DNA from 2 places in the Thiobacter subterraneus genome. Region 1 is predicted to be linked to the other one. Evidence: predicted binding sites of a transcription regulator. Region 1 holds the regulator's gene; the other holds the start of a gene.
The links. The regulator sigma-54, encoded in region 1, starts transcription at its own class of promoters, with help from an activator protein. The targets are predictions, from matches to a motif close to TGGCANGNAANCTGCTTT.

Region 1 (15,147 bases):
TGCCCATCGGCGAATGGGTGCTCCGGGAAGCCTGCGCCCAGTTGAAGAGCTGGCAGGCCCGGGGGTGCGCCCTGTCGCGGGTGGTGGTGAACCTCTCGGCGCGCCAGTTCGCCCACCGCAATCTGGTGTCCGTGGTGCGCCGGGCCCTGGACGAGGCCGAGCTGGCCCCGGAACACCTGGGACTGGAAATCACGGAAAGCCTGCTCATGGCCAACCCCATGGAGGCGATCCGGGTCCTCACGGTGCTGTCCGATATGGGCATCCAGATTTCCCTGGACGATTTCGGCACCGGCTATTCCAGCCTGAGTTACCTCAAGCGTTTCCCCATCCACAAGATCAAGATCGACCGCAGCTTCGTGCGTGACCTCGCCACCGATCCCGAGGATGCGGCCATCGTGACCGCCATCATCGCCATGGCCCACAGCCTGGATTGCAGCGTGGTGGCGGAAGGGGTGGAAACGTCGGAGCAGCTCACCTTCCTGCGCCAACGCGGCTGCGACGAATACCAGGGCTATTACTTCAGCCGGCCCCTGCCGGGGGCGCAGCTGGTGGAGTGGCTGCAGGCAGCCTGCGGCGCCGGTTGACCCCGCGGGCAGGGCCGGTTTATAAGAACGGGTTCGACCAGCCCGAGCCAAAACCCGTGAACACCGTCACCCTGGCCGAGCGCCTCACCCAGTACGAGCGGCTGATGCGGCTCGACAAGCCCATTGGCATTCTGCTTCTGCTCTGGCCCACGCTGTGGGGCCTGTGGTTTTCCTCGGGCGGGCGGCCCGACCCCCTGGTGCTGGGGATCTTCCTGCTGGGCACCGTGCTCATGCGTTCCGCGGGCTGCGTCATCAACGATTACGCCGACCGCGCCATCGACCCCCACGTGGCGCGCACCCGCGACCGGCCCCTGGCGGCGCAACGGGTCAGCCCGCGGGAGGCCCTGTGGCTGGCCGCCGGGCTGGCCCTGGCCGCTTTCCTGCTGATCCTCCCCCTCAACCGTCTCACCTGGGTCCTGTCCGTGCCCGCGGTCCTGCTGGCGGCGAGTTATCCCTGGACCAAGCGTTTCCTCGCCGTGCCCCAGGCCTATCTGGGCATCGCCTTCGGTTTCGGCATTCCCATGGCCTTTGCCGCCCACACCGCCAGCGTGCCGCCCATCGCCTGGCTGCTGCTCTTGGCCAATGTGTTCTGGTCCATCGCCTACGACACGGAATACGCCATGGTGGACCGGGACGACGATGTCAAGCTGGGCATCAAGACCTCGGCCATCACCTTCGGACGTTTCGACGTCGCCGCCGTGATGATCTGCTACGCGACCATGCTGGGCCTGCTCGCCTATGCCGGCCACCTGCTGGACAGGGGACCGGTCTACTACGCGGGACTCGGGGTCGCAGGTGCCATCGCCCTCTACCACTACCGCCTCATCCGCGACCGCACCCGCGAAGGCTGTTTCCGCGCCTTTCTCCACAACAACTGGCTGGGCGCGTCAGTGTTCGCGGGCATCGCCCTGGACTACCTCCTGCGCTGACATGCCGCGCAAACCCGACATCGCTGCGGTTCTCGAGGAATTCGCCCAGGGGCTGCCGCGGCTGCCCGGCGGGCGGGTGGATTATTCGTCGGCGCGCCGGGTGCCGGTGCTGGTGTGCTTCGTGGAAGCCGGCGGGAAAATCCTGCTCCTCAAGCGCAGCAGCAAGGTGCGCAGCTATCCGGGCAAGTGGGGTGCGGTGGCGGGCTGCATCGACCGCGACCTGCCCCTCGAGGAACTTGCCCGCGCCGAACTCAGGGCGGAGCTGGGGCTGCCGGCCGGGAGCGTGGCGAGTCTCGCCCTGGGCGAACCCTACGAATACACGGACCCCATGCTCGCCCGGACCTGGTGCATCTATCCCCTCCTTGCCCGGCTTTCCGGCAGGCCGCGTATCGAGATCGACTGGGAGCACACGGATTTCGAGTGGATCGAGCCCCAACGGCTGGCCGAGTACGACACCGTGCCCATGCTGGAGGAAAGCCTGCGCCGCGCCATCCGCGCGGCCATTGCCTGACGGGGCCGACACGCCAAGCGCCTGCCCCCCCCGGCGGGCAGGTCTGGAGAAAACGCTGCACCCAGGCGGCCGCCTGCGTGTCCTTTGCGGGTCGGCTTTCCGGTGGGCCGGCTTTCAGCTCGCCAGTCCCTGCTGGCCCAGGAAGCGGTGCAGGATTTCCAGCCGCACGCGGCTGTCGTTCATTTCCAGCATGTTCTGTTTGGCGCTCAGTTTGAGGGGCAGCACCTCGGCCAGACGATAACCCAGCCACACTGCGTCCTCGTAGGCGAAGGGTGGCTGGAAGCGTTCCTCCCCCACATGCTGAATGATGGCGCGCAGCACCCCGGCACAGGCCGCGTGTTCCGCCGGCAGCGCCAGGGGCGGTTCCACCGGCAGCAGCCGCGCCCGCGCCACCACCAGCCCGTCGGCCTCGGCGTGGCTTTCCAGCACCTGGAAGCGCTGGCCCCCCAGCACCGTGAGGTTGAGCACGCCCAGCGCCTGCATGTCCCAGTCGGTGATGCGCGCCGTGGTGCCCACCGCATGGGGCGTGGCCGGCTGACCCACTTCGGCGCCCTCGCGAATGAGACACACACCGAAGGGCCGGTCGGTCTGGAGGCAGGCCTTGGCCATGTCCATGTAGCGTGGCTCGAACACCCGCAGCCGCAAAAGGCCCCCCGGAAACAGCACGGTGTGCAGGGGAAACAGGGGCAGCTCGAAGGGGGTGCCCTGGGCCGATTCCTGCAGATAGTCCACGATGCGGTCGCGCAGTCTGCGCAGCATGTCAGGTCTCGCGCTCGCCCCAGCGCGGCATGAGCTGGTGCGGCACCGCGAGCTGATCCAGCACGCGCGCGACGACGAAATCCACGAGATCCTGCACGGTTTGGGGATGGTGATAAAAGCCGGGATTGGCAGGGAGTATAACGACACCGAGACGGGCGAGCTTGAGCATGTTTTCCAGATGCAGCGCGGAGAAGGGGGTCTCCCGCGGCACCAGCACGAGTCTGCGTCCTTCCTTGATCACCACGTCTGCGGCGCGCTCGATGAGATTGTCGGACAGGCCGGCGGCGATGGCCGCCAGCGTGCCCATGGTGCAGGGGCAGACCACCATGGCGTCCGGCGGATTGGAGCCGGAGGCCACCGGCGCAAACCACTCTTCCCGCCCGAATACCGCGAGCTGCCCGGGCTGGGGGCCGAAACGCTCCGTCAGGAAGCGTTCCAGGTCCTGGGCCCGCGCCGGCAGGGCGAGACCCAGTTCCTGTTTGGCGGTGACGTGGGCCACCTGGGAGGCAAGGAGCTGCACGCGGCAGCCTGCGGCGAGCAGGCATTCCAGCAGGCGCAGGCCATAGGCCATGCCGGAAGCCCCGGTGAGGGCGAGGGTGATGGTCTTCATGGCGTGAGCTCCTGCAGCGGCGCCTCCTGTTCCTGCCCGGGGGCGGTGTCCTGTTTGCGTGCGGCCTCCTGTTCCCGTCTGCGTGCGACCAGGGCACACAGATGGTGTTCGAAGGCATCGCCCAGGGTATCCGGAATGATGGGCGTGCCGTCCTTCTCCGCTTCCGGCACGTATTCCAGCACGGTGCCGTCGGCCGCGTGGTAGAGATAGCTGATCAGACGCAGGGTGTGCTGACCGCAGTGGATGCGCTCGCGCATCAGGGCCCACGCGGCGGGCTGGCCCTTGATGAGCGGCGGCTGACGGAACACGACCTTTTTCCAGTAGGTGATCTCCTCACCCTGGATCACCAGCTTGCTGCGGTCGTAGAAATACTGGTCCTCGCCGCGAATGGGGAGGCGCACCCAGTCGGCGGCCCAGGCGGGCAGCGCAGCCGCCAGGCCGGCAAGGAGCCCCAGCCACCTCATGCCGGCGCGGTCCGCCCAGGCAGGCGCTCCAGGAGGTGGGCGGCGGCCAGACCATTCACCGTGCCGAACACCAGCGCCGCGCCCGCGAACAGGGGTGTCAGCGCCAACAGCCCGGCATGGGGAATGAGCCACAGATACACCACCGCGAGCTGGGCGGCCACGTGGGCCAGCGCCGCCACCACGCTGTGGGTGACGGGACCGAACCAGGCGGTGGGCAGCCCCCGTGTGGCCGCGAGCGCCACCAGCGCGGCCAGCGCACCGGCCAGGCTCAGCACGAAACCGGGGGAGAGGAAGGTGCCCAGCAGCATGCCGCCGGCCACCACCCGCAACAGCGACACCCAGGCGGCCACCCGCCAGCCGAAGCGCTCGAGCACTACCAGCGTGACGATGTTGGCCAGGCCCGGCTTGACCCCGGGCAGGGGCGAGGGAACCGCGTTCTCGGCCAGGGTGAGTCCCAGGGCCAGTCCGGCCAGCCAGGCAATGCGCCGGTCTTCCTCGGTGACGGGCAGGGTGAGGCGCATGGCGGCTAATAGGTGAGGGAATCGAAGCGCCGCGTCGCACCGGCGAGCTCCACGCTCACCTGGTTGGGCAGGCAGAAGGCGGCATCGCCGGCGCGGCTCAGCCAACCCTGCTTCACGCAGTATTGGCGCGGCCCCGGGTCGGCCGCCACGCGCGCGCGTCCCGGCTCGATCTCGATCACGCTCACGCCCAGCGGACCCCGGGCCAGGATCCGGCGCGGAGTGTCGAGCCCCACTTCCGCCACCACCTGCCCGCCGGCACGCACGATGGCGCGCCGGGGCACGTCGCCAGGCAGGGCGGTCGCGGCGAGCCCCGCCACCAGCAGGATTCCCGCTGCCAGGGTGAGCCCATCCCCCGGACGCAGGTGGGCCAGCACCTTCATCAGGCCAGCCCCCGGTGGCGCACCAGCACCTGGTAGTCATTGCGGAAGCGCTCCGCCAGCCGTTCCGCGAAATACACGGAACGATGCTGGCCGCCGGTGCAGCCGATGGCCACGGTGAGATAGGCGCGGTTGTCGCGCACGAAGGCCGGCAGCCATTTCTCGATGAAATAGCGGATGTCGGCCAGCATGCCGATGGCGGCCTCCTGCTGCTCGAGGAATTCGATCACGGGCGCATCCAGCCCCGTCAGGGGGCGCAGGCGGGGATCGTAGTAGGGGTTGGGCACGCAGCGCACGTCGAACACGAAATCCGCATCCAGCGGCAGGCCGTGCTTGAAGCCGAAGGATTCGAACAGGAGGGTGATGCGGGAGCGGTCCAGCGCCAGGAAATCCTTCACCCAGTTGCGCAGGGTGTTGGGCGAAAGTTCGCTGGTGTCGATGTGATGGCCCAGCTCGCCGATTTCCGCCAGCGCCTCCCGCTCGGCTTCCACGCATTCCGGCAGGGTGCGCCTGCCGTCCGAGAGGGGATGGCGGCGGCGGGTCTCACTGTAGCGCTTGACCAGGGTTTCGGTGTTCGCCTCCAGGAACAGCACGCGCACGTCGATGCCCTGGTGGCGCAGGGTGCGCACCTGCTGCGGCAGCTCGGACAGCGTGTGGCCGGTGCGGGCATCGACGCTGATGGCCACCTGGCTGCGGCCTTCCTCGTTGAGCAGCTCGATGAGGGACGGCAAAAACTCCACCGGCAGGTTGTCCACGCAGTAATAGCCGGCGTCTTCCAGCACGTTGAGGACGATGCTCTTGCCCGAGCCGGACAGACCGCTGACCAGGATCACCTGCATCAGCGTTCCTCCTCATCGTCTCCCGCGCGCAGGAAGCGGTCGTGGCGTTCCAGGAACTGCTGGCTGCTGTCGATGCCGCGCAGCTGCAGGATGTGGCTGCGCACCGCCACTTCCACCAGCACCGCGATGTTGCGCCCGGCCGCCACCGGCAGGCGCGCCTTGGGGATCGCCACGCCCAGGATCTCCTGCACTTCCTGCTGCATCTGCAGCCGGTCATAGCCTGCGGTGTGGATGTCCTGCGGCTGTTCCAGGTGGACGATGAAACGCAGCGTCTTTTTCGGTTTCACCGCCACTTCGCCGAACAGGGCGCGGATGTTGAGGATGCCCAGTCCGCGCACCTCGATGAAGTCCTGCAGCAGCGAGGGACAGCGGCCTTCCAGGGTATCCGGCGAGGTCTGGTAGATCTCCACCACGTCGTCGGCGATCAGGCGATGGCCGCGGCTGATGAGTTCCAGCGCCAGCTCGCTCTTGCCGATGGCCGATTCGCCCGTGATGAGCACGCCGATGCCCATCACTTCCATGAACACGCCGTGCAGCGTGACGAACTCCGCCAGCACCTTGGCCAGATAGTGCTGCAAAAGCTGCATCAGGCGCGGGCTTTCCTGGGGGGTGGTGAACAGCGGCGTTTCCGTGCGGTTGGCGGCATCCAGCAGGGGCTGGGGCACGGCGATGCCGTTGGCCACGATCACCGCCGCGAGTTCGGTGGAAAACAGGTTGTCGATGGCCTGCCTGAGGCCCGCCTCGTCCAGCCGGGCGAGATAGTCCATTTCCGCGCAACCCAGCACCTGCACCCGGTTGGGGTGCACGAAGTTGAGATGGCCGATCAGGGCGAGCGAAGGCTTGGAAACGGTTTCGCTGGTGAGCACGCGGTCGCCGCCGGTCATGCCCGCCACCCAGGCGAGCTGCAGCTTGGCGCGCATGTCCTCGAACAGCCGTGTGACACTAATCTGGGGCATGGGGGTGGGTGAACAGGTGATGGATGGCGACGGGATCGGTGAGCCGGGCGAGCCGGTCGCGAAAAGCCGGGTCCCCGAGCAGACTCGCCAGTTCCGAGAGGATTTGCAGGTGCAGCTCGGTGGCCTGCTCGGGCACCAGGAGCACGAACACCAGGTTCACGGGCAGCCCGTCGGGGGCGCCGAAGGGGATGGGGTCGCGCGGCCGCACGAAGCAGCCGGCGGCCCGCTTCAGGCCCTTGATGCGGCCATGGGGGATGGCCACGCCCTGCCCCAGACCGGTGGAACCCAGCTTCTCCCGGGCGAGCAGGCTGGCGGTGATGGTTTTGGCGGGAACCTGCAGGGTCTCGGCAAGACGCCGCCCCACTTCCTCGTAGAGGGCCTCCTTGCTCGCGGCGGGAACGTCCAGCAGGATGCGTTCCGGGGCGAGCAGTTCGGGCAGCAGGCTCATGGCCGGGGTGGCCGGGACAGGCTATTCCGCGGCCTGGCGCTTGAGCGCCTCGCGGCCGTGTCCGCCGTTCTTCTCCTTGTGCTTGAGCACCTGGCGGTCGAGCTTGTCGGCGAGGGCGTCGATGGCGGCATACATGTCCGCGTCCTGGCTTTCGGCGAAGAGATCGCGGCCGCTCACGTGGATGGTGGCTTCCGCCTTCTGGACCAGCTTTTCCACGGACAGGATCACGTTCACGTCGATCACGTGGTCGAAGTGGCGCGTGATGCGTTCCAGCTTGCTTTTGACGTAGTCGCGAATCGCGGGGGTGACATCCACGTGATGACCGGTGACGGTGAGATTCATGATGGGCGCTCCTGTTAGAAGGACTTGCGAAGACTGACCGGCGGAATCTGCAGCGATTCGCGATACTTGGCAATGGTCCGGCGCGCCACGATGATGCCCTGCTTGGACAGGATGTCGGCGATCTGGGCATCGGACAGGGGGTGCCTGCGGTCCTCCGCGGCCACCAGCTGCCTGATCAGCGCGCGGATGGCGGTGGCGGAACAGGCGCCGCCCGACTCGGTGGCGACGTGGCTGCCGAAGAAATACTTGAGCTCGAAGATGCCCCGCGGCGTGAGCATGTATTTCTGCGTGGTGACGCGCGACACGGTGGATTCGTGCAAACCCACCGCCTCGGCGATCTCGCGCAGCACCAGCGGCCGCATGGCCACGTCGCCGTGTTCCAGGAAATGGCGCTGGCGGTCCACGATGGCCTGGGAGACGCGCAGGATGGTGTCGAAGCGCTGCTGCACGTTCCGGATCAGCCAGCGCGCTTCCTGCAGCTGGCCGGCGAGTTCCTTGCTGGCCCCGTTGCGGCTGCGGCGCAGGATGTCGGCATAGACCCGGTTGATGCGCAGTCTGGGCATCGCCTCCGGATTGAGACGCACCACCCAGCGGCCCTTGATCTTGCGCACCTCCACGTCATGCACCACGTAGCGGGTCTCGTCGCGGCCGAAGGCCGCGCCCGGGCGCGGATTGAGGTGAGTGATCAGCTCGTGCGCCTCGCGCAGCGCCTCATCCGAACATTGCAGCAGTTTCTTCAGCCTGTTGAAATCGCGCGCCGCCAGCAGGTCCAGGTGTTCCCGCACGATGGTGAGGGCAAGGCTTCGGGCCGGCTCCGGCGCCTCGCCCTTCTCCAGCTGCAGGGCCAGGCATTCCGACAGATCGCGCGCGCCCACCCCCACCGGGTCCATGTTCTGCAGGTGCTTGAGGGCGGCGGTGAGCTCCAGCGGATCCACCTCCAGCTCCGGCGGCAGCATCTCTGCGATCTCGTTCAGGGGCTGCTTGAGATAGCCGTCCTCGTCCAGGGCGTCGATGAGCAGGGCGATCAGGCTTCTGTCCCGCTCCGAGACGGTGAGCAGGTTGAGCTGCCACAGCAGATGTTCACGCAGGGTCTCCGCGCCGGCGGCCAACTGGGGGAAATCGCCTTCCTCGTCCTCGCCGCGGGGACCGGTGGGAATATCCTGGTCCCACAGGCTTTCCGGCGCCTCGCTGATTTCCGGCTCACGCTCGGTCTCGCCGGCGGTCTCGTCGGCGGCGGGCGTGGGCAGCGTGGTCGCGAAGCCCTCGGGGAGCGGGGCGCCTCCTTCCTCCTCGCCTTCCAGGTCGTAGCGCTCCAGCAGGGGGTTTTCCTGCAGGATGGCTTCCAGTTCCTGATTGAGCTCCAGCGTGGAGAGCTGCAGCAGACGAATGGACTGCTGCAGTTGCGGCGTGAGCGTCAGCTGCTGGGAAAGCTTGAGCTGCAGACTGTGTTTCATAGGGGACTGGCCCGGCTCCGTGCCGAATGCGTAGTCGGCTGGCCGCCGACCGGACTGCTCCGCGCGGGCGCCGCCTGCGGGGGCCCGAGCCCGAATGCTCCTTCAGGCCGGCTGCGTCAGAACCGGCAGCGATGCATTCCGGGTAAAGGGGAGGTTCGGGCTCAGAGGCGAAAGTGCTCGCCGAGATACACCCGTCGCACCGCCTCATTATAAACAATTTCATCCGGCTGTCCGCTGGCGAGCACCGAGCCCTCGTTGATGATGTAGGCCCGGTCGCAGATACCCAGGGTTTCCCGGACGTTGTGGTCGGTGATCAGCACGCCGATGCCCCGCTGGGACAAAAAGCGGATGATCTTCTGGATGTCCAGCACGGCGATGGGATCGACCCCGGCGAAGGGCTCGTCGAGCAGAATGAAGCGGGGGCGCGTGGCCAGGGCCCGGCCGATTTCCACCCGGCGCCGTTCGCCCCCCGACAGACTGGCGGCGGGGGCTTGGCGCAGGTGGTCGATGTTGAGCTCGGTGAGCAGCAGGGTGAGCTGGGTGTCGATTTCGGAGGGTGTGAGGGGCTGCAGCTCCAGGATGGCGCGGATATTTTCCTCCACGGTGAGCCTGCGGAAGACGGAGGCCTCCTGGGGCAGATAGGACAGCCCCAGGAGGGCGCGCCGGTGGATGGGCAGACGGCTCAGGTCCTGGCCGTCGAGCAGGATCCTGCCTTCATCCAGGGGGGTGAGCCCCACCATCATGTAAAAGCTGGTGGTCTTGCCGGCGCCATTGGGCCCCAAAAGCCCCACCACGTCGCCGCTGTGCACGGTGAGGGAGACATCCTTCACCACCGTGCGCGCCTTGTAGCGCTTGCGCAGGCCAACGACTTCCAGCGTGCTCATGGCGGGCCGGCCGCGTGCAGGCCTAGGGCTGGCGCGGCGTGTCCGCCGGACGCAGCTCGAGCCCGTCCGCCGGCGGCGGTGTGGGGGTGCGGGATTTGGGCTGGATCACGGCGCGCACCCGGCCCTTGGGATTGGTCTCGCTCACCGCCTCCGGCCCGCCCTTCACCTGGTAAAACTCGGTTCGGGCGTCATAGGAGATGTAGCTGCCGCGCACCTCGTCCTGGCCGCGCTTGACGCGCGCGTTGGTGAACAGCTCCACGCGGTCCCGTCGGCCGTCGTATTCGATGCGCTGGGCCCAGCCTTCGATGTATTCGTCCACGCCATCCCGCTTCTGCCGGAAGCTTGCGGGATTGCCCAGGGCGGTGGCGCTGGTGAAGCCCTGGGCGTCCTGCCGCACTATCAGCTTGTCGGCCAGGATGAGCAGCGTGCCCTGGGACAGGCGCACATTGCCGGTGTAGGTGGCCACCTTGGCGGCATCGTCCACTTCCATGGTGTCCGCCTCCAGGTTGATGGGCTTGTCCCGGTCCGCTTTCTCGCCACGGGCGCCCGGCGCGAGGCCCAGGCAGACGACCAGCGCAAGGATGGCGAGGCGGGCCGAGGCGGGCCTGGCCTCAGCGGCGGGGTTTCGCATAGTGGACTTTCACGCGGGAGAGGATTTGGAAATGGCGGGTCTTGGCGTTCAATTTTAAGCCAACGCCGGTGATCTGGGTATGCGCATCGGTGATGGTCACCGGCTGGTCCGTCACGGCCAGCTCCTTTTCCGGCTGGATGTGCAGGTAGGACGTGGTGAGGGTGAGCTCGCTGCGGTCGCCCTGGGCTTCACGGATGATGCGCACGTGATCGCGCAGGTGGACCTCCTCGCCGTCGCGGCTGACCGTCCCCCTTTGCGCGAGGGCATGCAGCGGCGGGGCGGTGGGGCTGAACCGCGTGAAATGGGGCCGTTCCAGCTCGCTGGTCTCGGTATCCGGATAATGGGTCATCTTCACCGCGGCCAGGGTGAAGCGCGGCTTGCCGTCCTCGCCCAGCCGTACCGCGCTGAAGTTCTCCACGATGAAATCCGGATCATGCCGGGTGCTGCCATCGCGCTTGGGCGGTGGCGGCTCCACCACCTGCGCCAGCCAGTAGGTGAGGGCCGCGAACAGCCCCAACAGGCCCAGGGCTGCCCAAGCGGCGAGATCGCGGTTCATTTGAGGTAGGGGGCGAGCTGCGCCTCCCAGGTGCCCTGGGCGCGCATGATGAGTTCGCACACTTCGCGCGCCGCGCCGCGGCCACCGGGCAGAGTGGTGATGTAGTGGGCGTATTGCTTGACGATGTCCGGGGCGCCGGGCACCGTGATGGCCAGGCCGCAGCGGCGCATCACCGGCAGATCCACCACGTCATCGCCCATGTAGGCGATGTGCTCGGGCGCGATGTCCAGTTCGCCGAGCAGGTGCTGGTAGGCTTCCAGCTTGTCCTCCGCGCCCTGGTAGAGATGGGTGATGCCCAGATTGCGTGCCCGGTGCACCATGAGCTGGGAATTGCGCGCAGTGATGATGGCGAGCTCCACCCCGGAACGCTTGAGCATCTTCATGCCGTGACCGTCCAGGGAGAAGAAGGCCTTGATCTCCTGACCGTCGTCCGTGAGATACAGGGAGCCGTCGGTGAGAACCCCGTCCACGTCGAAGATGACCAGGCGCAACTGCTTGGCGCGCAGGTTCACGTCGTCCAGGGAAAGCACGTTGGCGGGCGGATGGCGGGTCATGGCAGGGCTCACACGACACCGGCGCGCATCAGGTCGTGCATGGAGAGCGCGCCGATGAGACGGCCCGCGCCATCCACCACCAACAGGCTGTAGATGTTGTGGGCCTGCATGCGCTCCACCGCCTCGGCGGCCAGACGCTCCGGGGCGATGGTGCGCGGGTTGGCGGTCATCACCTCCGCGATGCGGGTGGTGTGGATGTCGCAGCCGCGGTCCAGGCTGCGCCGCAGGTCACCATCGGTGTAGATGCCCACCACACGGTCGTCGGCGTCCACCACCGCAGTCATGCCCATGCCCTTGCGGGTCATCTCCAGCAGGGCATCGCGCAGGCTGGCTTCCGGTCGCACCCGCGGCAGGGCCTCGTCTTTGCGCATCACGTCCGAGACGTGCACCAGCAGCCGCCGGCCCAGCGCCCCGCCGGGGTGGGAGCGGGCGAAATCCTCGGGGCCGAAGCCCCGTGCGTCGAGCAGGGCCACCGCCAGGGCATCGCCCAGGGCGAGCGCCGCCGTGGTGCTGGCGGTGGGTGCCAATCCCAGCGGGCAGGCCTCGCGCGCCACGCTGGCGTCCAGATGCACGTCCGCCTCCCGCGCCAGGGTGGACTGGGGCCGCCCGGTCATGCTGATGAGCCGGGCGCCGGTGCGCTTGATCAGGGGTACGATGGTGAGCAGCTCGGGACTTTCGCCCGAGTTGGACAGGGCGATCACCACGTCGTCGCGGGTGATCATGCCCAGATCGCCGTGACTCGCCTCCCCCGGATGCACGAAGAAGGCGGGCGTGCCGGTGCTGGCCAGGGTGGAGGCGATCTTGCGCGCGATGTGGCCGGACTTGCCCATGCCGCTCACCACGACCCGGCCGCGGCAATTGAGCACCAGATCCACCGCCGCGAGAAAGCGGTCGTCCAGCCGCTCGGCCAGGGCGGCCACCGCCTGGGCCTCGATGGTGAGCACCTCGCGCGCCAGCTCCAGGGCCTGGGGCCGGGCATGTTTGAGCGCATCGAATGACATGGGGCGCAAGTATAGCAGCGGCCGCCCGGCAGGCGGCGCTTGTTATACTCGGCCGCAACCATGCACGACACGCTGGAACTCGTCCTCATCCTGCTCGCCGCGGCGGTGCTCATCGTGGCGTTGCTGCGCACCTTGAGACTGCCTTCGCTTTTGGGCTACATGGCGGCAGGGGTGGCCATCGGCCCCCACGCCTGGGGACTCGTGCCGGACACGGCGGAGTCCCGTTATCTCGCCGAATTCGGCGTGGTGTTCCTGATGTTCAGCATCGGCCTGGAATTCAGCCTGGCGCAGCTCAAGACCATGCGCAACGTGGTGTTCGGTCTGGGCGGGCTGCAGGTGGGGGTGACCACCCTTGCGGTGCTGGCGATCGCCCTCGCGCTTGGGATCGACTGGCGCGGGGGACTGGTGCTGGGCGGCATCCTTGCCATGTCTTCCACCGCCATCGTCAGCCGCCTGCTCGCCGAGCGCTACGAGCTGCAGTCGCGCCACGGCCAGCAGATCGTCGGGGTGCTGCTGTTCCAGGATCTGGCCGTGGTGCCGCTTTTGATCCTCATTCCCGCACTCGCGCGCGGCGACGATGCGCTCGCCATGACCCTCGCCGCCGCGGTGCTCAAGGCGGCGCTGGCGCTGGCCCTCATCCTGTTCTTCGGCCAGCGCCTGATGCGCCCCTGGTTCGGTCTGGTGGCCGCGCGCAAGACCCCGGAGCTGTTCATGCTCAACGTGTTCCTGGTCACCCTGGGACTGGCCTGGCTCACGGAGCGTGCCGATCTTTCCCTGGCGCTGGGCGCGTTTTTGGCCGGCGTGCTCATCTCCGAGACGGAATACCGCTACCAGGTGGAGGCGGACATCAAACCGTTCCGCGACGTGCTGCTGGGCCTGTTCTTCATCACCATGGGCATGCAGCTCGACCCCGCCCAGGTGATGCACCAGCTGGGCTGGGTGCTGGCCGTCACGCTGGCGCTGGTGCTGGGCAAGCTGGCGATCGTGGCGGGACTTGCGCGACTCATGGGCGCCAGCACCGCCGATGCCTGGCGGGTGGGGCTGTCGCTCGCGCAGGCGGGTGAATTCGGCCTGGTGTTGCTCGCCCTGGCCACGGCGCACGGGCTGCTCGCCGCCGGCGTGGGCCAGGTGGTGCTGGCGGCGATGCTTTTGTCCATGGTCGCCGCGCCCCTGGTGATCCAGCACAGCGACGCCCTGGTGCGCCGGCTGTGCGCCAGCGAATGGATGAGCCGCGCCGCCGAGCTGCATGCCATCGCCGCCACCAGCTTCGGCCGCACCGGCCACGTCATCATCTGCGGCTACGGGCGCAGCGGGCAGATCCTGGCGCGCCTGCTGGATCAGGAACAGGTCCCCTTCATCGCCCTGGACCTGGACCCAGTGCGGGTCAAGCAGGCCGCCGCCGCCGGCGAGAGCGTGGTGTACGGCGATGCCGGACGGCTGGAAGTGCTCATGGCCGCGGGCCTGTCCCGGGCGCGCATGGTGGTGGTGACCTATGCCGAGGTGCCCTCCGCCCTCAAGGTGCTGGGCGTGGTACAACAGGCCCGGCCGGGTCTGCCCGTGGTGGTGCGCACCCTGGACGATGCCCACATGGACCAGCTCATCGCCGCCGGTGCCCAGGAAGTGGTGCCCGAGGTGCTGGAGGGCAGCCTCATGCTGGCCTCCCATGCCCTCATGCTGCTGGGCGTGCCGCCGTCACGGGTGGTCAAGCGTGTGCGCCAGGTGCGGGAGCAGCGCTACAGCCTGCTCAAGGCTTTCTTCCTGGGTTTGAGTGAGGCGACGGAGGAGGGGGCCGAGACCGTGCAGCCGCGGCTCTACACCGTCACGCTGCCGGAACACGCCCCCACTTTGGGGCGCACCCTGGGCGAGCTGGAGCTGGACAGCCTGGGCGTGCAGGTCACGGCAGTGCGGCGCCGCGGGGTGCGTGGCGTCGAGCCCGGACCGGACCTGCGGCTGGAGGCGGGGGATTCGTTGATCCTCATGGGCCTGCCGGACGACCTCGCCCTGGCCGAGCTCAGGCTCACCCGCGGCTAGCGGGGACGCTCAGAACAGGGTGACGCCGCCGCACACGGTCTGGGCGCCCGTGTTGTCCCAGGCAGGAGGGGTGGCGCTGGTCACGCAGGTGGAGCTGCTCGGCACGTTCCAGCCGGAATAGCGGAAGCTGCCGCTGGCCGGATTGCCGTCGTCGATCTTGCGGTCCACCTCGGCCAGCACCGTGCTGGGAATGTTGATGCCGGTCTTGATGTTGTGCACCGCCGGCGGATTGGCCGCGGTGGCCATGTAGTTGTTGTCAAAGATGAGCTGGATCAGGCCGCCGAAAGGGTTGGCCGGCGAGTTGTTGGCATCGGCGGAGGTGCCGGTGCCAGTGTAATTGCCGGTAATGAAACCTGACTTGGAGAGGTGGTACCACGCGCAGATGTATTCCGGCGAGCCGGTGGTGGTCTTGTTCTCGATCAGACTGTTGCCATCACCCCCGCACGTCGTGCCGGCCCCCGGGATGTTCTGGTTGGCGAGGTTGGCGGGATAGTCGCCGGGAACGCCCCGGTAGCGGTCCTGGAAGCCGAAGAAGGCGGCCTTGATGCCGTCCTGCTGGGCGATGATGTTGCGCACCCGGGCATTCTGGATCAGTTCCTGACCCTTGAGCACGCCGCCCAGGAGCAGGCCGATGATCACCAGGACGATGGCGATTTCGATCAGGGTGAAGCCGCTCTGCCTTGCCTTCATCACAGT
Region 2 (15,147 bases), 140 kb from region 1:
GCATGGACCAGCAGCACGAACGCAAACAGCAGTTTTCTCATGGGGAAAGGAAGGAAGGACAGGCTGCGGAAAAGACGCGATTATAGCGCGAAGGTTCCGTGTGCCCGGCCGCGGTCACAGGCTGTTGAGCCGCGCGAGCAGGGCGCGCATCTTTTCCGGCTCCTCGGTCTTGAGCATCTTGCCCACCAGGGTCTGCACTTCCGGCAGACTGGTCTTGAGCACCTGCTGCTTGACGGCGAGCAGATGGGCCGGGTGCATGGAGAACTCGCGCAGCCCGAAACCCAACAGCAGCCGGGTGAGCGCCGGATCGCCCGCCATCTCGCCGCACACTGCCACCGGGGTGCCGGCGCGCGTGGCGGTGCGAATGGTGTGGGCCACCAGCTGCAGCACCGCGGGATGCAGCGGATCATAGAGGTGGGCCACGGTATCGTCGGTACGGTCGATGGCCAGCGTGTACTGGATCAGGTCGTTGGTGCCGATGGAGAGAAAGTCCAGCTTCTTCACGAAGGCCTGCACCGTCAGCGCCGCTGCCGGGATTTCGATCATTCCCCCCACCTTGACGCCCTTGTCGTAGGGCAGGCCATCGGCCTCCAGGCTGTGCTTGGCCACCTCGATCAGATGCAGGGTCTGGTTGAGCTCCTGCACGGTGGCCAGCATGGGAATGAGGATCTGCACCCGGCCGTAGTGGGAGGCGCGCAGGATGGCGCGCAGCTGGGTGTGGAACAGATGGGGTTCGGCCAGGCACAGGCGAATGGCGCGCAGGCCCAGCGCGGGATTGGCGCTGGCGGGGCGCTCCATGTGGGTGAGCTGCTTGTCCGCGCCCAGATCCAGGGTGCGGATGGTCACGGGCGCCCCGTCCATTTCCTGCACCACCTGGCGGTAGAACTCGAACTGCTCGTCCTCCCCCGGCAGGTCCGGACGGTTCATGAACAGGAACTCGCTGCGGAACAGACCGATGCCCGTGGCACCATTCTCCTTCACCTGGGCCACGTCCTGGGGCAGCTCGATGTTGGCATGGAGCTCCACCGGCGTGCCGTCCAGCGTGCGCGCCCGGGCCTGGACGAGGCGCCTGAGCTTCTGGCGGTCGATCTCCCACTGGTTCTTGCGCAGCTGGTATTCGGCGAGCACATGCTGGTCCGGATTGACGATGACCACGCCCTGGTCGCCGTCCACGATGATCAGCTCGTGCTCGCGGATGAGGCTGCGCGCATGGTGCAGCGCCACGACGCAGGGAATGTTGAGGCTGCGCGCGAGAATGGCGGTGTGGGAGGTGGCGCCGCCCACGTCCGTGATGAAGGCGGCGAACTGGTGGCGCTTGAACAGGATCATGTCCGCCGGGGAGAGGTCATGGGCCACCAGGATGCTCGCCTCCTCCGGCGTGCGGGCCTCGGCGGGCGCCCCCGGATGGCCCAGCAACTGCTTGAGCACCTTCTCCACCACCTGGATCACGTCCTGCTTGCGCTCGCGCAGGTAGGGATCTTCGATGCTCTCGAACTGGTCCAGCAGGTTTTCCATCTGCTGGCTCAGGGCCCATTCCGCATTGCATTGCTGGGCCTCGATGAGCTGCTTGGGCACCTTGGACAGGCTGGAGTCGTTGAGGATCATCAGGTGCACGTCGAGGAAGGCTTCCACCTCGGGGGGCGCGTTGGGCGGGATGTGCTCCCGGGTGGCTTCCAGCTCCGCGCGCACCGCCGCCACGGCGGCATCGAAACGGGCCTTTTCCTCCTCCAGCAGATGGCGCGGCAGGGCGTAATGGGGCACGTCCAGGGCAGCGTGGGAGACCAGGTGGGCAAAACCGATGGCGATGCCGCCGGACACCGCCACGCCGTGCATGGTGAAGCTCATGCCTGCCCTTTCGCCGGCAAGCCGGGCGCGCGCCCCAGCAGTCGCACGCCGCGGCGGGATGCCCGTGGCGCACAGGCCGTCATTGACCCTCCCCGAACTTGTCGCGGATCAGGGCGGTGAGGGCGGCCATGGCCTCGGCCTCGTCGGGACCATTGGTCTCGATGCGAATGGTGCTGCCCTTGGCGGCGGCCAGCATCATCACCCCCATGATGCTTTTCGCATTGACCCGGTTGCCATTGCGTTCCAGGAAGACATCGCTTTGGAACTGGCCCGCGAGCTGGGAGAGTTTCGCCGAGGCGCGCGCATGCAGGCCCAGTTTGTTGGTGATTTCAACGTCCTGCTGCAACACTGCACGCTTCCTTCGACACCTCGATCACCCCTTCCCGGCCACCGCTGATGGCCTTTTCCACCACCACGTTCAGCGGCTGTTCCCGATAGGTCAATGCCCGCACCAGCATGGGCAGGTTCACGCCCGCCACCACTTCCACCCGGCCGGGCTCCAGCAGACGGCAGCCGATGTTGCAGGGCGTGGCGCCGTAAATGTCCGACAGCACCAGCACCCCGCTGCCATCGTCCAGCTCCGCCACCAGCTTCCGCGCCTGGGGCAGCAGGGCAGCGGGTTCGTCATGGACGCTCACCCCCAGCTGGCGCAGGCGCGGCGGCCGCGCGCCGAACACGTGGCTCGCGCAGTGAATGAGACTCTCGCCCAGGGTACCGTGGGCGATGATCAAAATTCCGACCATGATGCCATCCTCACCGGGGGATGCCCCGGCCTTCCGCTAGCGGCAACTCCCCGCGTTGCCCGGCGGCCGGCGTACCTGGCGCCGGCCCTGTTTGGCTAGAAAGATTCGTGCCACCAGGGCCCTGCCGCCCCCGGTCAGGGCACGATCACGGGCTTGGGCGCATCCGGCGCGAATTTGAGGCGCCGGGCCAGGGCCTGGGTGACGAATATTCTACCCTGCCCGTCCACCAGGAGGGCCTGGCGAACCTGCAGTTTTTCAGCCACTTGGCGCCAGGCCGCGGGGCCGGCGATGAACAGGGGCTTGGACAGGACATCCGAACGGACCCCCGCCTGCGGCCCCGGCGGCACCAGGACCGTCACCGCCTGCACCCCCTGGGCCGGCCAGCCGGTGCGGGGGTCGATGATGTGACAATAACGTCGGCCGTCCGCTTCGAAATATCGCTGGTAGTCGCCGGAGGTGCCGATGGCCTCACCGTCCTCCAGATCCAGCTCGGCGAGCACGCCGGCGCGGCGGGGATGCTGGATGCCCACGTGCCAGGGACGGTCGCCGGCCCGCCCCAGGGCGAGGATGTTGCCGCCAATGTTGATGAGGGCGTTATGGATGCCCGCCGCCTTCAACCGCTCTGCCGCCAGGTCCAGGGCGAGCCCCTTGGCGTAGCCGCCGAAATCGAGCTGCACGGCGGGATTGCGGCTTGTTGCCCGCCCTGCCGTGATCTCGATGTCGCCCATCACCGGCCGGGCCGCCACCAGGGCGGCGATGGCCGCCGGGTCGGGACGCACCGGCTTGAACTCGTCGGCGTGAAACCCCCAGAGGGCGATCAGCCGGCCGATGGCAGGATTGAACAGCCCATCCGAGGCGGCCCACCAGCGGCGGGCATCCTCGATGGCGGCGGCGAGCTCCAAGGACACCGGCGCCGCCTCCCCCCGCGCGAAAGCTGCGTTGAGCGCGGTCACCGGCCCCGGCTGCCAGGCGTGGAAATCGCGGTTCAAGCGGTCGAACTCACGCAATACCGCGCCGGCCGCGTCCCGCGCCTTGTCCTGCGGCTCGCCCTGGATCACCACTTCCACCAGGGTGCCGAACACATAGGACTGCTGGTGATAGGGCGGCTCCCGGCCGCAGGCCGCGAGCAGCAGGGCGACAAGCCCAATCATGAGCCGGGCGGCAAGGGGGGCCCAAGGCGTGCCGTGTGGCATTCCGTGTCTCACGCCCCGTTCCGCGCGCGCCTCTCCAGCGCATCCAGGAACATGGCCGCCACGTCGAAGCCCGTCTGGGCGGTGATTTCCTGCATGCCCGTGGGACTGGTGACATTGATCTCGGTGAGGTAATCGCCGATGACATCGAGCCCCACCAGGAACAGGCCCGCGTCCTTGAGCACCGGGCCGAGGGCCGCGGCGATTTCCCGGTCGCGTCTGCTCAGGGGCTGGGCCACGCCGCGGCCGCCGGCGGCGAGATTGCCGCGCGTCTCACCGGGTTTGGGAATGCGCGCCAGCGCCCACGGCACCGGCTCGCCGTCGATGAGCAGGATACGCTTGTCCCCCCGCACGATCTCCGGAATGTAGCGCTGGGCCATGACGGTGCGCGTGCCCATTCGGGTCATGGTCTCCAGGATGACGCTCAGATTGGGGTCGGTCGGGGAGACGCGGAACACACTGGCCCCACCCATGGCGTCGAGGGGTTTGACCACGGCATCGCCCTGGGCCTCCACGAAGGCACGCAGGCGTGCCATGTCGCGGCTCACCAGGGTGGGCGCCATGAACTGGGGAAAGCGCGCAATGGCGAGTTTTTCGTTGTAGTCGCGGATGGCGGCAGGCCGGTTGAGAATGCGCGCGCCCTGCCTCTCCGCCAGCTCCAGCAGATAGGTGCTGTAGACATACTCGAGATCGAAAGGGGGATCCTTGCGCATAAGCACCCAGTCGAAATCCTCGAGGCCATGGGTTTCGGGCGCTTCCACCGAATACCAGGACAGGGCGTCGTCGATGAGCTGGAGCCGACGCACGCTCGCGCGCACCGCCTGCCCTTCCAGCCACAGGTCTCCCTGCTCCAGCACGAACAGCACATGCCCCCGGCGTGCCGCCTCGCGCATGATGGCGAAGGTGGAGTCCTTGTAGGTCTTGATGTGTTCCAGCGGGTCGAGAATGATGGCCAGGCGCATGACTCACCCAACGACAAGCGAAGCCGGTCCGTCTGCCCAGCGCTGCGGCCGAATCGCCTGGGAAACGCCGCATCGCGCAGATGGTCCGTCGAAGCGGCGGGCACTCGTTGAGCGCGTCGCCGCGCCACGGATCGCGCCAATCGCACCGTGCCCGGACCGGCAAACTCCAGCGGCGGGAAGCCGCCGGGGGCCCTCCGGCCCGAAGACGCCTCGCGCGTGGCGCGAAAGAAGTGCTTCCCCCACGGTATCAGGCCGTGACGCGCTGGCGCCGGGGATCGGTCTGCTCCAGCTCCAGCGATGCCGCGAGCAGGGCGAGGCGCGCGATCACGCCATAGGCATAGAAGCGGTTGGGCGGTGCATCCGGGCGCGCCCCGGTCTCCGGCAGGGAACAGGCCGTCTCGAAGGAAAGGGGCACGAAGTGCATGCCGGGCGAATTGAGATTCTCGTCCTTGCCCCGGCCCGTGTGCACCCGATAGAACCCGCCCACCACGTAGTGGTCGATCATGTACACCACCGGCTCGGCCACCGCCTCGTTGATGCTCTCGAAGGTGTAGACGCCTTCCTGGATCAGCACCTCGCTGACCGCCAGGCCTTCCTTGACCACGGCCATTTTCTTGCGCTGGTTGCGGTTGAGCGCGCGCACGTCCTCTGGGCGCTTGGCGGTCATGATGCCCATGCCGTAGGTGCCGGCATCCGCCTTGATGATGACGAAGGGTTCTTGGTCGATGCCGTTCTCCCGGTAGCGGGCGCGGATTTTCTCCAGCAGCGTTTCCACCTTGGCGGCGAGGCACTCCTCCCCTTCCCGCTCGCGGAAGTTGATTTTGCCGCAGGTCTCGAAGTAGGGATCGATCAGCCAGGGGTCGATGCCGATCAGGCCGGCGAACTCCGCCGCCACCCGGGAATAGTTGGCGAAGTGCACGGACTTGCGGCGCACGTGCCAACCCGCGTGCAGCGGCGGAATGATGGGTTGTTTGATCCCCTCGAGGATGTCCGGCACGCCCCCCGACAGGTCGTTGTTGAGGAGAATGGCGCAGGGATCGAAGCCGTCCAGGACCAGACGCCCGCCGTCGCGGTGCATGGGCTCCAGCAGCAGTGACTCGCCGGTGGGCAGGTCGATGGACGTGGGGCGGGTGATGTCCGGAATGAGGGTGCCGATGCGCACCTCGAGCCCGGCATGGCGCAGGATGTAGGCCAGCGCCGCCACGTTGGCGAGGTAGTAGAGATTGCGCGTGTGGCTCTCGGGAATGATGAGAAAGCGGCGCGCATCGGGACAGATTTTTTCCACCGCCGACATGGCGGCGTGCACGCACAGGGGCAGGAAATCCCGGTTCAGGTTGTTGAACCCCCCCGGGAACAGATTGGTGTCCACGGGCGCCACCTTGAAGCCCGCATTGCGCAGGTCCACCGAGGCATAGAAGGGCACGCTGTGCTCCTGCCACTTGAGGCGGAACCAGTGCTCGATTTCCGGCATCGCCTCCAGGATGCGTTTTTCCAGGGCGAGCAGCGGGCCGGTCAGGGCGGTGGTGAGATGGGGAACCATGATGACCCGGGCAGTGGGGGACGCGGCGATTTTAGCCTAGAATGCGGGCTCGCTCTGAAGGGATCTCACGCCATGCACGCTCCCATCGTCATCATCGGGCTGGGCCAGCTGGGCCGCGTATTCGCCGGCGGCTTCCTGCGCGCCGGTCATCCCGTTTTTCCGGTCAACCGTGGCGACGACATGGACACTTTGGCAGCCGGGATGGGCGAGCCGGCCCTGGTGCTGGTGGCCGTGGCGGAACCGGACCTGCACCCGGTCCTTGCCGCCCTGCCCCGGCCGTGGCGGGAACGGGTCGGGCTGATCCAGAACGAACTGCTGCCCCGCGACTGGCAGAGCCACGGCATCGTCCGGCCCACCGTGGCGGCGGTCTGGTTCGAAAAGAAGGCGGGCACCGACGCCAAACCGCTGCTGCCCACCCCCGTGCATGGTCCCGCCGCGCAAGCCGTGGTGCGTGCCCTCGCTGCCATCGGACTGCCGGCACGCGTGCTGGCAGGCGAAGCGGAGCGGGACTACGAACTCGTGCGCAAGAATCTCTACATCCTCACCACCAACATCGCGGGGCTGCTCACGGGAGGCAGCGTGGGTGAGCTGTGGGCGCAGCACCGGCCCCTCGCGGAGGAAGTGGCGCAGGAGGTGCTGGAGGTGCAGCAAATCCTCATGGGCGCTCCCCTGGATCGGGCGCGCCTGATGCAGGGCCTGGTGGAGGCCATCGAGGCGGACCCCCAGCATGCCTGCCGCGGCCGCAGCGCGCCGGACCGGCTCCGCCGCCTGCTTGCCCACGCCGATGCCGCGGGGCTGGCCGTGCCCAAACTGCGCGAGATCGCCGCCGGCGTGTTCGCCTGACCGGACGGCGCCTCACCCCATAAAAAAGGCGCCCGCGGGCGCCCCAGGCCTCGGAGAGGCAAAGCCTATTCCACACGTTCCCCATGCAGGGCCACGTCCAGTCCTTCGCGTTCCTCTTCTTCCGCGACGCGCAGGCCCATCGCCAGGTCGATCACCTTCAGGATCACCCAGCTCACGACCGCGGTGTAGATCACGGTGACGCCCACCCCGATGAGCTGGGTCACCACATTGCCCTCCACACCACCGATTGCCTTCACCGCAAACACGCCGGTGAGGATGGCACCGAGGATACCGCCCACGCCGTGCACGCCGAAAGCATCCAGGGAATCGTCATAACCCAGCATGCGCTTCAGACTGGTGGCGCTCCAGAAGCACACCACCCCCGCCGCGATGCCGATGATCAGGGCCCCCATGGGTGCCACGAAACCGGAAGCGGGCGTGATGGCCACCAGGCCCGCCACCGCGCCCGAGGCAATCCCCAGCACGCTGGGTTTGCCCTTGGCGACCCACTCGGCGAACATCCAGCCCAGGGCGGCCGCGGCCGTCGCGATCTGGGTCACGGCCATGGCCATGCCGGCGCGCGCATCCGCCGCCACCGCCGAGCCGGCGTTGAAGCCGAACCAGCCCACCCACAGCATGGCCGCGCCGGTGATGGTAAGGGTCAGATTGTGGGGTGGCATGGCCTCCCTGCCATAGCCGATGCGCTTGCCCAGCATCAGGGCGGCCACCAGGCCCGCCACGCCGGCATTGATGTGCACCACGGTGCCGCCGGCATAGTCCAATACCCCCAGGCCACCCAGCCAGCCGCCCGGCCCCCACACCCAGTGGGCGACGGGTGCATAGACCAGCAGCGACCACAGGCCCGTGAACCAGAGCATGGCGGAAAACTTCATGCGCTCGGCAAAGGCACCCGCGATGAGTGCCGGCGTGATGATGGCAAAGGTCATCTGGAAGGTCATGAACACCGACTCGGGGATGTTGGCGCCGTCCGCCCCGGACAGGGCATCGAGCCCCATGCCGTTCAGGAACAGGCGGCCGAAACCGCCGACGAAGGGGTTGCCTTCCTGGAAGGCGACGCTGTAGCCGGCAACCATCCAGATGATGCTGATCAGCGCCGTGATGGCGAAGCTCTGCATCATCGTGGCCAGCACGTTCTTTTTGCGCACCATGCCGCCGTAGAACAGCGCCAGACCGGGGATGGTCATGAACAGCACCAGGGCGGTGGAGATGAGCATCCACGCCGTGTTGCCAGTGTCGAGCTTCTTCGCGACCGGAGCCGGTGCGACGGCTTCGGCCGCGGGTGCGGCAGCCGGCGTTTCCGCGGCGGGCACCGGCGCAGCGGCCGGCGCCTCGGCCGCAGGGGCAGGGGCCGGCGCGTCCCCGGCAAGCCCCGGCATGGCCAGGACCACGCCGGCCAGGAGGGCGAAGAGCGTGATGAATCTTTTCATGGTGTCCTCCCTCACAATGCGTCCGGCCCGGTTTCACCGGTGCGGATGCGAATGGCCTGTTCCAGATCGAACACGAAGATCTTGCCGTCGCCGATCTTGCCCGTCTGGGCGGCCTTCTGGATCGCCTCCAGCACCGCATCGAGCATGTCGGCGCGGATGGCGACCTCGATCTTCACCTTGGGCAGGAAGTCCACCACGTATTCGGCGCCGCGGTAGAGCTCCGTGTGTCCCTTCTGCCGGCCGAAGCCCTTGACCTCGGTGACGGTGACCCCCTGCACGCCGATGGCGGACAGGGCCTCACGCACCTCGTCGAGCTTGAACGGCTTGATGATGGCCGTCACGAATTTCATGGCTGGGTTCTCCTTCAGAAGGATTTCGTGAAAGAGACGAAGGCACGGCCATTCGCCACTTTCTTGAAGTCGTTACCGCTGGCCGAGGTGGACCAGTCATAGACCCAGTCCTTGGCGTTGGTGTCGGTGTAGGCCAGGGTGATTACGCCGAAGCCCACATCCTTGCTCACGCCCAGCTTCCAGTCCGTGTAGCTGGCATCGCCGAGGTTCTTGACCGTCTGGTGCCCCACGTGGCCCAGGACGCCCCAGCCGTTGCCCAGGTCGTAGCTGGCGTTGAGTTCCAGGTAGTGGCTGCCCCGGGTGTTGCGGTTGTTGGTGGCGTCGTACCAGCCGATGAAGTTCTCGGAAACCACATGGCTGTATTTGACGCTCAGGAACTTCCAGCTGCCGCCGACATAGACTTCCGTGGTGTCCGGCGATTTGGCGGTGGTCTTGTCGCCGGGGTAGTAATAGGTGATCACGCCCAGGTCATAGCCGAAATCCCCCACGGTGCCCTTGTAGCCCCCGTAGAAGTCCCATTCCATGCTGTTGTTTTCCTTGAAGGGGTCGCCTGTCGTCACGGTGCCGGTGCTGTCCTTGAAGGCGCGCACCGAGACCCACGACACGTTGGAAGCCCAGGTGCCCAGGTAGAAACCGCTCGGGTGGGCATAATCGATGCCGCCCTGGATGGCCGGCCTGCCCTGGGTCTGGGATACGCCGCGGAAGACGTAGTCGCTGGTGAGAGTGAGGTTGCCGCTGAGGCTTGAGGCACTTTCCTGCGCCATACCCGCGGGGGGCAGGGCGGCAAGCAGTCCGGCAAGCGGGGCGAACCGCAACAGAGATGGGTTCATGATCAGGCTCCTTGTCGGGTGAATGCGAAAAGCCGCGTCCCTGCTTCAGCACACACCGTGCCAGACCGCGAAAACGTCGGACAATCAAGGCCCTAAAAATTTGATCCGGGGACGCCCCGGCCCCACCCTCACCAAGCTGGTGCACCGTTCACCGTCCATGCACCAGGACGGCGCAGCCCGGCGGCCGGCATGCGCGCGGCATGGCGCCTCTGCTACACTCGCCGTTTTCGGAGGTGATCATGTTGAGCGCCAAGTTCCTCGACGAGCTGTCGGGCCGGATTCGGGAAGTCTTCTCCCAGTCCCCGGCTGCGGATGTGGAAAAAAACCTGCGGGCCGTGCTCACGAGTTTCTTTGCCCGTCTCGATCTGGTGACGCGGGAGGAATTCGACGTGCAGCAGGCGCTGCTGGTCCGCACGCGGGAGAAGCTGGACGCCCTGGAGAAGAAGGTGGCGGCCCTGGAAGCCGCGGCTGCCACCCCGGCCAAGGCGGCCGGGAACGGGACGCGCGCACCCGAGGCCTGACCCTCCTCCATGAGCCTGGCCGTGCTCTTCAGCCGCGCGCTCTCCGGGGTGGAGGCGCCGCTGGTGACAGTGGAGGCGCATCTGGCCAATGGACTGCCCGCCTTCACCATCGTCGGCCTGCCGGAAGCGGAGGTGAAGGAAGCGCGCGACCGGGTCCGCGCGGCCATCCAGACCGCGCGGTTCGACTTTCCCGCCCGGCGCATCACGGTGAATCTGGCGCCTGCCGACCTGCCCAAGGAAGGCGGCGCCTTCGATCTGCCCATTGCCCTGGCGATCCTCGCCGCTTCCGGCCAGATTCCCGCAGAGGAACTCCCGCGTTTCGAGTTCGCCGGTGAGCTCGCCCTCACCGGGGCCCTGCGCCCGGTGCGCGGCGCGCTGGCCATGACCTGGCGCGCGGGGCGAAGCGGACGGGCCTTCGTTCTGCCGGCGGAGAATGCCGCCGAAGCGGCGCTGGCCGGCACCGCGCAAATCTATCCCGCCCGCAGCCTGCTGGAGGTCTGCAACCACTTCGCCGGCGGCGAGCGGCTGTCACCCTACCGGGGTGAGCCGGCGCGGGCCGTCCCCGCCTATCCGGATTTCGCCGAGGTAAAGGGACAGGCCCACGCCAAGCGCGCGCTGGAAGTGGCGGCGGCTGGCGCCCACAGCGTGCTGATGAGTGGTCCGCCGGGCACCGGCAAGTCCATGCTGGCGGCGCGTCTGCCCGGCATCCTGCCGCCCATGAGCGAGGAGGAGGCGCTGGAATCCGCCGCCATCCAGTCCCTCGGCAGCGGCGGATTCCGCCTGGAAAACTGGCGGGTACGGCCGTTCCGCTCGCCCCATCACACGGCCTCGGCGGTGGCGCTGGTGGGGGGAGGCAGCCAGCCCCGTCCCGGGGAAATTTCCCTGGCCCACCACGGCGTGCTGTTCCTGGACGAATTGCCGGAGTTCGACCGGCGCGTGCTGGAGGTCTTGCGCGAGCCGCTGGAATCCGGCCGCATCCACATCTCGCGCGCGGCCCGTCAGGCCGAGTTTCCCGCGCGCTTCCAGCTCGTGGCGGCGATGAATCCCTGCCCCTGCGGCTATCTGGGCCACCCCTCGGGCCGCTGCCGCTGCACGCCGGACCAGGTGGCACGCTACCGCGCCAGACTCTCGGGGCCGCTGCTGGACCGCATCGACATCAAGATCGAGGTGCCGGCCCTGCCGGAGGCCGACCTGACCGCTGCGCCCACGGGCGAACCGTCAGCGACCATGCGCGCGCGGGTGGAAGCGGCACGGAAGCTTATGGTGGCCCGCCAGGGCAAACCCAATGGGGAGCTCACCCCTGCCGAAATCGACACCCACTGCCGGCCGGATGCCGCAGGCGAGGGCCTCTTGCGGCAGGCCATCGCCAGGCTCGCCCTCTCCGCCCGGGCCTATCACCGCATCCTGGCCCTCGCCCGCACCATCGCCGACCTGGAAGGCAGCACGACGGTGCAAGGTCCCCACATCGCCGAGGCCATCCAGTACCGGCGTGGCATGGATGGCTGAGGGAGGCTTCCGCCGGATCAGCCCGGCAGGAGCGCCTCGATGGCCCTGATGAGGCGCGGTGACTCCGGCTCGGTGGTGGAATGGAAATAGTCCACCAGGCGGCCGTCGGGCCCCACCAGATACTTGTGGAAGTTCCACTTGGGCGCACCGGCCAGCCCAAAGCGTTCCCGCGCCCAACGGTAGAAGGGATGGGCCTGCTCGCCCCTGACGTGCACCTTCGCCGCCATGGGGAAGCTCACGCCGTAGTTCACCTGGCAGAAGTTGGCGATCGTCTCGCTGCTGCCGGGTTCCTGGCCCCCGAAGTCGTTGCTGGGCACCCCGATCACCACCAGGCCGCGCGCGCGGTATTTCTCGTAGAGGGCTTCCAGCCCCCGGTATTGCGGGGTGAAGCCGCACTCGGAGGCGGTGTTCACCACCAGCAGCACCTTGCCCCGGTACTGCGCCAGGGGCAGGGGCCTGTTGCCAATCAGGGTGGTGAAGCTGTAGTCGTAGGCACTGCCGCCCAACCCGTCGGCGGCGTGCGAGCCAAATGGCCAGATCATGACGGCTCCCAGCAGGATGGTTCGCAACAGCCATTGAAACATGGTTTGATCCCTCGGGCAGGACACCGCCCGCTCGGTGCGCAGGTGGGGTCTCCCCACCCCCTGACCACGTCTGCTCCCGGGCCAAAGCTTCCCGTCCTGCGCCCCGTGCACCAGAAAGCACATCCCCCTGGGGCGACCGGCTTCAGCGCGCTTCCATGTCCAGGGCCGTGTCGTAGCTGGGCTTGGCCTCGAGGAAGGTGGCGAGGCCAAAGGCGGCGGTGGGCTGCATGTGGATGCAAATCATGCGCACGTTGATGGCGCGACAGGCGCGTGCCAGGCTCTCCAGCCAGGCGTGGTGCAGCCGGTCGATCACGGGCACGTCCGCCAGGTCGTAGTAGAGGCGCTCGGCCTTGTGGGCCTGCAGCTCGGCGAGGAGGCGTTCCAGCACCGGGCCGGTGTCCGAGAGATCCAGGGCGCGACTGGGTTCGGCCAGCATGGCGCCGCCGCCCACGCGCGTGAGATGGATGCCACCCACGTTCATGCCGCGCGGCTCACATGCACGCCCAGCAGGCGGAAGGCTTCCTTCAACCCGTCGGACAGGGTGGCGCGGGTGGTGACATTGCCCAGGTCGATGTTGAGGCTGGTCATGGCGCGCGCGATCTCCGGGCGGATACCGGTGAGGATGGCAGTGGCCCCCATGAGCTGGATGGCCCGCACCATTTGGATCATGTGGTGGGAGACCTGGGAGTCCACCGTATGCACGCCGGTGACGTCCATCACCACCGCGCTTGCGCGTTCCTGGGCGATGCGGTTCAGGAGTGCTTCCATGATGAGCAGGGTGCGCGAGGAGTCCAGGGTGCCGATGATGGGCAGCGTCAGCACGCCATCCCAGATTTCCGTGATGGGCGTGGAAGTCTCGCGCAGCTCCCGCTGCTGGGCCTCGATGGTGCGTTCCTTCTCTTCCAGATAGGTCTGGAACACGGCCAGCAGCAGTTCGTTGAACACGCTGGAGAGCAGAAGCAGGATGGCGCGCATGTCCTCCGGCGCCACCTGCTCGTCCCGGCCCAGGGATTCGATGAAGCAGCGCTGCAGGAACTGCATGTAGCGCACGAAGTCTTCCATGCGTCCGCCCCGCGCCACGATCTGCTGGGAGATGTTGCCGAAGAAGGTCTTGAGCGCCCGGAACGCCGGCTGGTGGGAATCCAGCGGATCCTCCGTGTCCAGCAGCGTGACCATCAGTTCCAGAAACTGCACGCTGAGATCCGTGATCTCGTCGGTGGACAGGACGTTGGCCTCGCCGAATACGGCCTTGCCCTGTTCCTCGATGCGGTTGGATATGTGGCCCACCTGCAGCTTGAGCTGCTCGATCAGGGTGAGCTTGGCTTGGGTCGGGTTCTTGGCCATTTGCCGTCTCCTATGGAATGCGGGTGCGTCCGTCTAGTTGAGTCGCAGCACGCACACCGACTGGTCGTCGGTGAGCCGTGCCATGGAATTGCCCAGCACGTAGGCCACCAGCTGGGGATGCTGGCGGCACAGGCCAGGGAAGGTTTTCTCGTCCCAGCCGCGCCGGATGCCGTCGCTGGTGGAGACCAGCACCGCCCCGGCCTCCAGCGCGAGGTCCATTGGCCGGGGTGTCTTGTGTTCCCGTCCCAGCACGCCCGGCGCGAAGGCATAGTGCTGCACCTCGCCCTCGCGGCAGACGTGGGCGGCCATGTCACCCACCCCCAGCAGGGTAAGCCGGCGCCTGCGCGGCACGAGCTCCCAGGCGATGGCCACCGCGCCACGGCTGGTGGCACGCAGCTGGCGGTCCACCCGCTCCATGAGGCCGGTGAGGCTGTCCGCCTCTTCCACGTGGCGCGCCAGGTGGGCCGTGGCATGCGCCGCCTCCGCCCCATGCCCCAGCCCGTCCAGATGCAAAAGGCGCAGGCGCTCGCCGTCGTCGTGCAGATAGATGTGGTCACCGTTGTGGCGGTCGTCCGCCAGGGAACGCACGAACAGCCCCACCTCGCAGCGGCCCGGCGGCCGGGGCTCGGGCTCGAAACGGCACCACACCGCGGTGCCATGCCAGCGCTCCGCCCCGCCGGCGGGGCGCTGGGAAAACAGGCCGAAGCGGTCCGACAGGCGCTGCATGCTGCCAAGTCCCTTGCCCAGGGTGCCGGCCGTGGAGAAGCCGTCCCGCTGGGCGAGGGCGGGATTCTCCACGCCGGGACCGTAATCGAAGGAGACCAGATCCAGCGCGTTGCCCGGCTGCTGCCAGATCTGCAGCACCCCGCGCCCGTGGGCGTGCTTGATCAGGTTGGTCACCATCTCGGACGCCACCAGCACCATGTTCTCCCGGCGCGCCTCGGCAAACCCCAGCCGGCGCGCCACCGACTGCAGGCGCGAGCGCAGCAGAATGCCGGCGCTCTCGCTGGCGATGGCGTCGGAAAAGAGCAGCCGGCAGGCGCCGGAATCGAGCAGGGCCGGTGCCGTCACGGGACCGCCTCCTCGAGGGTGTACTCGCTGAAGGTGATGCGCCCGTCCGGCAGACAGGTGTCGGCGACGATGCGGCCCCGCCCGCGGTTCTTGGCCTCGTAGAGCGCCCGGTCGGCCCGGGCGATGAAATCCGTGAGGGAACCGGCGCAGGGTTCGTCCGCCGAAATGGCGGCCAGCCCCACGCTGATGCGCCCGTCCATGGCCCTGAGCAGGGTGTGGGCCCGACGCAGGGCAATGGCCTTGCCGCAGCGGTAGAGCAGGGCGAACTCGTCGCCGCCGAAGCGGAAGGCGGCGTCGGTGTCACTGCGAATCACCGACAGCATGGCCTGGGCCATCTTGCACAGATAGGCGTCGCCATACTGGTGGCCGT

Region 2: ACZ42P_RS08380 (TorF family putative porin) is a predicted target of sigma-54. The motif match lies at 9,797-9,814, and genes of this name have one in related genera.

What each region holds. Positions count from the first base shown of each region.
Region 1 covers NZ_AP042402.1:1,521,496-1,536,642, reverse strand. Annotated here, with positions in the region: gene ACZ42P_RS07720 (putative bifunctional diguanylate cyclase/phosphodiesterase) at 1-584, shown strand, start outside; gene ubiA (4-hydroxybenzoate octaprenyltransferase) at 689-1,513, shown strand; gene ACZ42P_RS07710 (NUDIX domain-containing protein) at 1,515-2,024, shown strand; gene ACZ42P_RS07705 (LON peptidase substrate-binding domain-containing protein) at 2,139-2,783, opposite strand; gene ACZ42P_RS07700 (flavin prenyltransferase UbiX) at 2,785-3,393, opposite strand; gene ACZ42P_RS07695 (surface-adhesin E family protein) at 3,390-3,857, opposite strand; gene ACZ42P_RS07690 (Gx transporter family protein) at 3,854-4,378, opposite strand; gene ACZ42P_RS07685 (NusG domain II-containing protein) at 4,384-4,758, opposite strand; gene rapZ (RNase adapter RapZ) at 4,758-5,594, opposite strand; gene hprK (HPr(Ser) kinase/phosphatase) at 5,594-6,550, opposite strand; gene ACZ42P_RS07670 (PTS sugar transporter subunit IIA) at 6,537-6,998, opposite strand; gene hpf (ribosome hibernation-promoting factor, HPF/YfiA family) at 7,020-7,340, opposite strand; gene ACZ42P_RS07660 (RNA polymerase factor sigma-54) at 7,355-8,794, opposite strand; gene lptB (LPS export ABC transporter ATP-binding protein) at 8,956-9,678, opposite strand; gene lptA (lipopolysaccharide transport periplasmic protein LptA) at 9,701-10,309, opposite strand; gene lptC (LPS export ABC transporter periplasmic protein LptC) at 10,290-10,865, opposite strand; gene kdsC (3-deoxy-manno-octulosonate-8-phosphatase KdsC) at 10,862-11,419, opposite strand; gene ACZ42P_RS07635 (KpsF/GutQ family sugar-phosphate isomerase) at 11,428-12,420, opposite strand; gene ACZ42P_RS07630 (monovalent cation:proton antiporter family protein) at 12,481-14,451, shown strand; gene ACZ42P_RS07625 (prepilin-type N-terminal cleavage/methylation domain-containing protein) at 14,461-15,141, opposite strand.
Region 2 covers NZ_AP042402.1:1,666,494-1,681,640, forward strand. Annotated here, with positions in the region: gene ACZ42P_RS08330 (D-alanyl-D-alanine carboxypeptidase family protein) at 1-41, opposite strand, end outside; gene ptsP (phosphoenolpyruvate--protein phosphotransferase) at 115-1,845, opposite strand; gene ACZ42P_RS08340 (HPr family phosphocarrier protein) at 1,925-2,194, opposite strand; gene ACZ42P_RS08345 (PTS sugar transporter subunit IIA) at 2,175-2,588, opposite strand; gene ACZ42P_RS08350 (FAD:protein FMN transferase) at 2,723-3,739, opposite strand; gene gshB (glutathione synthase) at 3,790-4,740, opposite strand; gene gshA (glutamate--cysteine ligase) at 4,988-6,280, opposite strand; gene ACZ42P_RS08365 (ketopantoate reductase family protein) at 6,353-7,123, shown strand; gene ACZ42P_RS08370 (ammonium transporter) at 7,189-8,571, opposite strand; gene glnK (P-II family nitrogen regulator) at 8,583-8,921, opposite strand; gene ACZ42P_RS08380 (TorF family putative porin) at 8,936-9,751, opposite strand; gene ACZ42P_RS08385 (accessory factor UbiK family protein) at 9,991-10,272, shown strand; gene ACZ42P_RS08390 (YifB family Mg chelatase-like AAA ATPase) at 10,282-11,778, shown strand; gene ACZ42P_RS08395 (glutathione peroxidase) at 11,796-12,362, opposite strand; gene ACZ42P_RS08400 (hypothetical protein) at 12,505-12,843, opposite strand; gene ACZ42P_RS08405 (STAS domain-containing protein) at 12,840-13,706, opposite strand; gene ACZ42P_RS08410 (ATP-binding protein) at 13,740-14,777, opposite strand; gene ACZ42P_RS08415 (GGDEF domain-containing protein) at 14,774-15,147, opposite strand, start outside.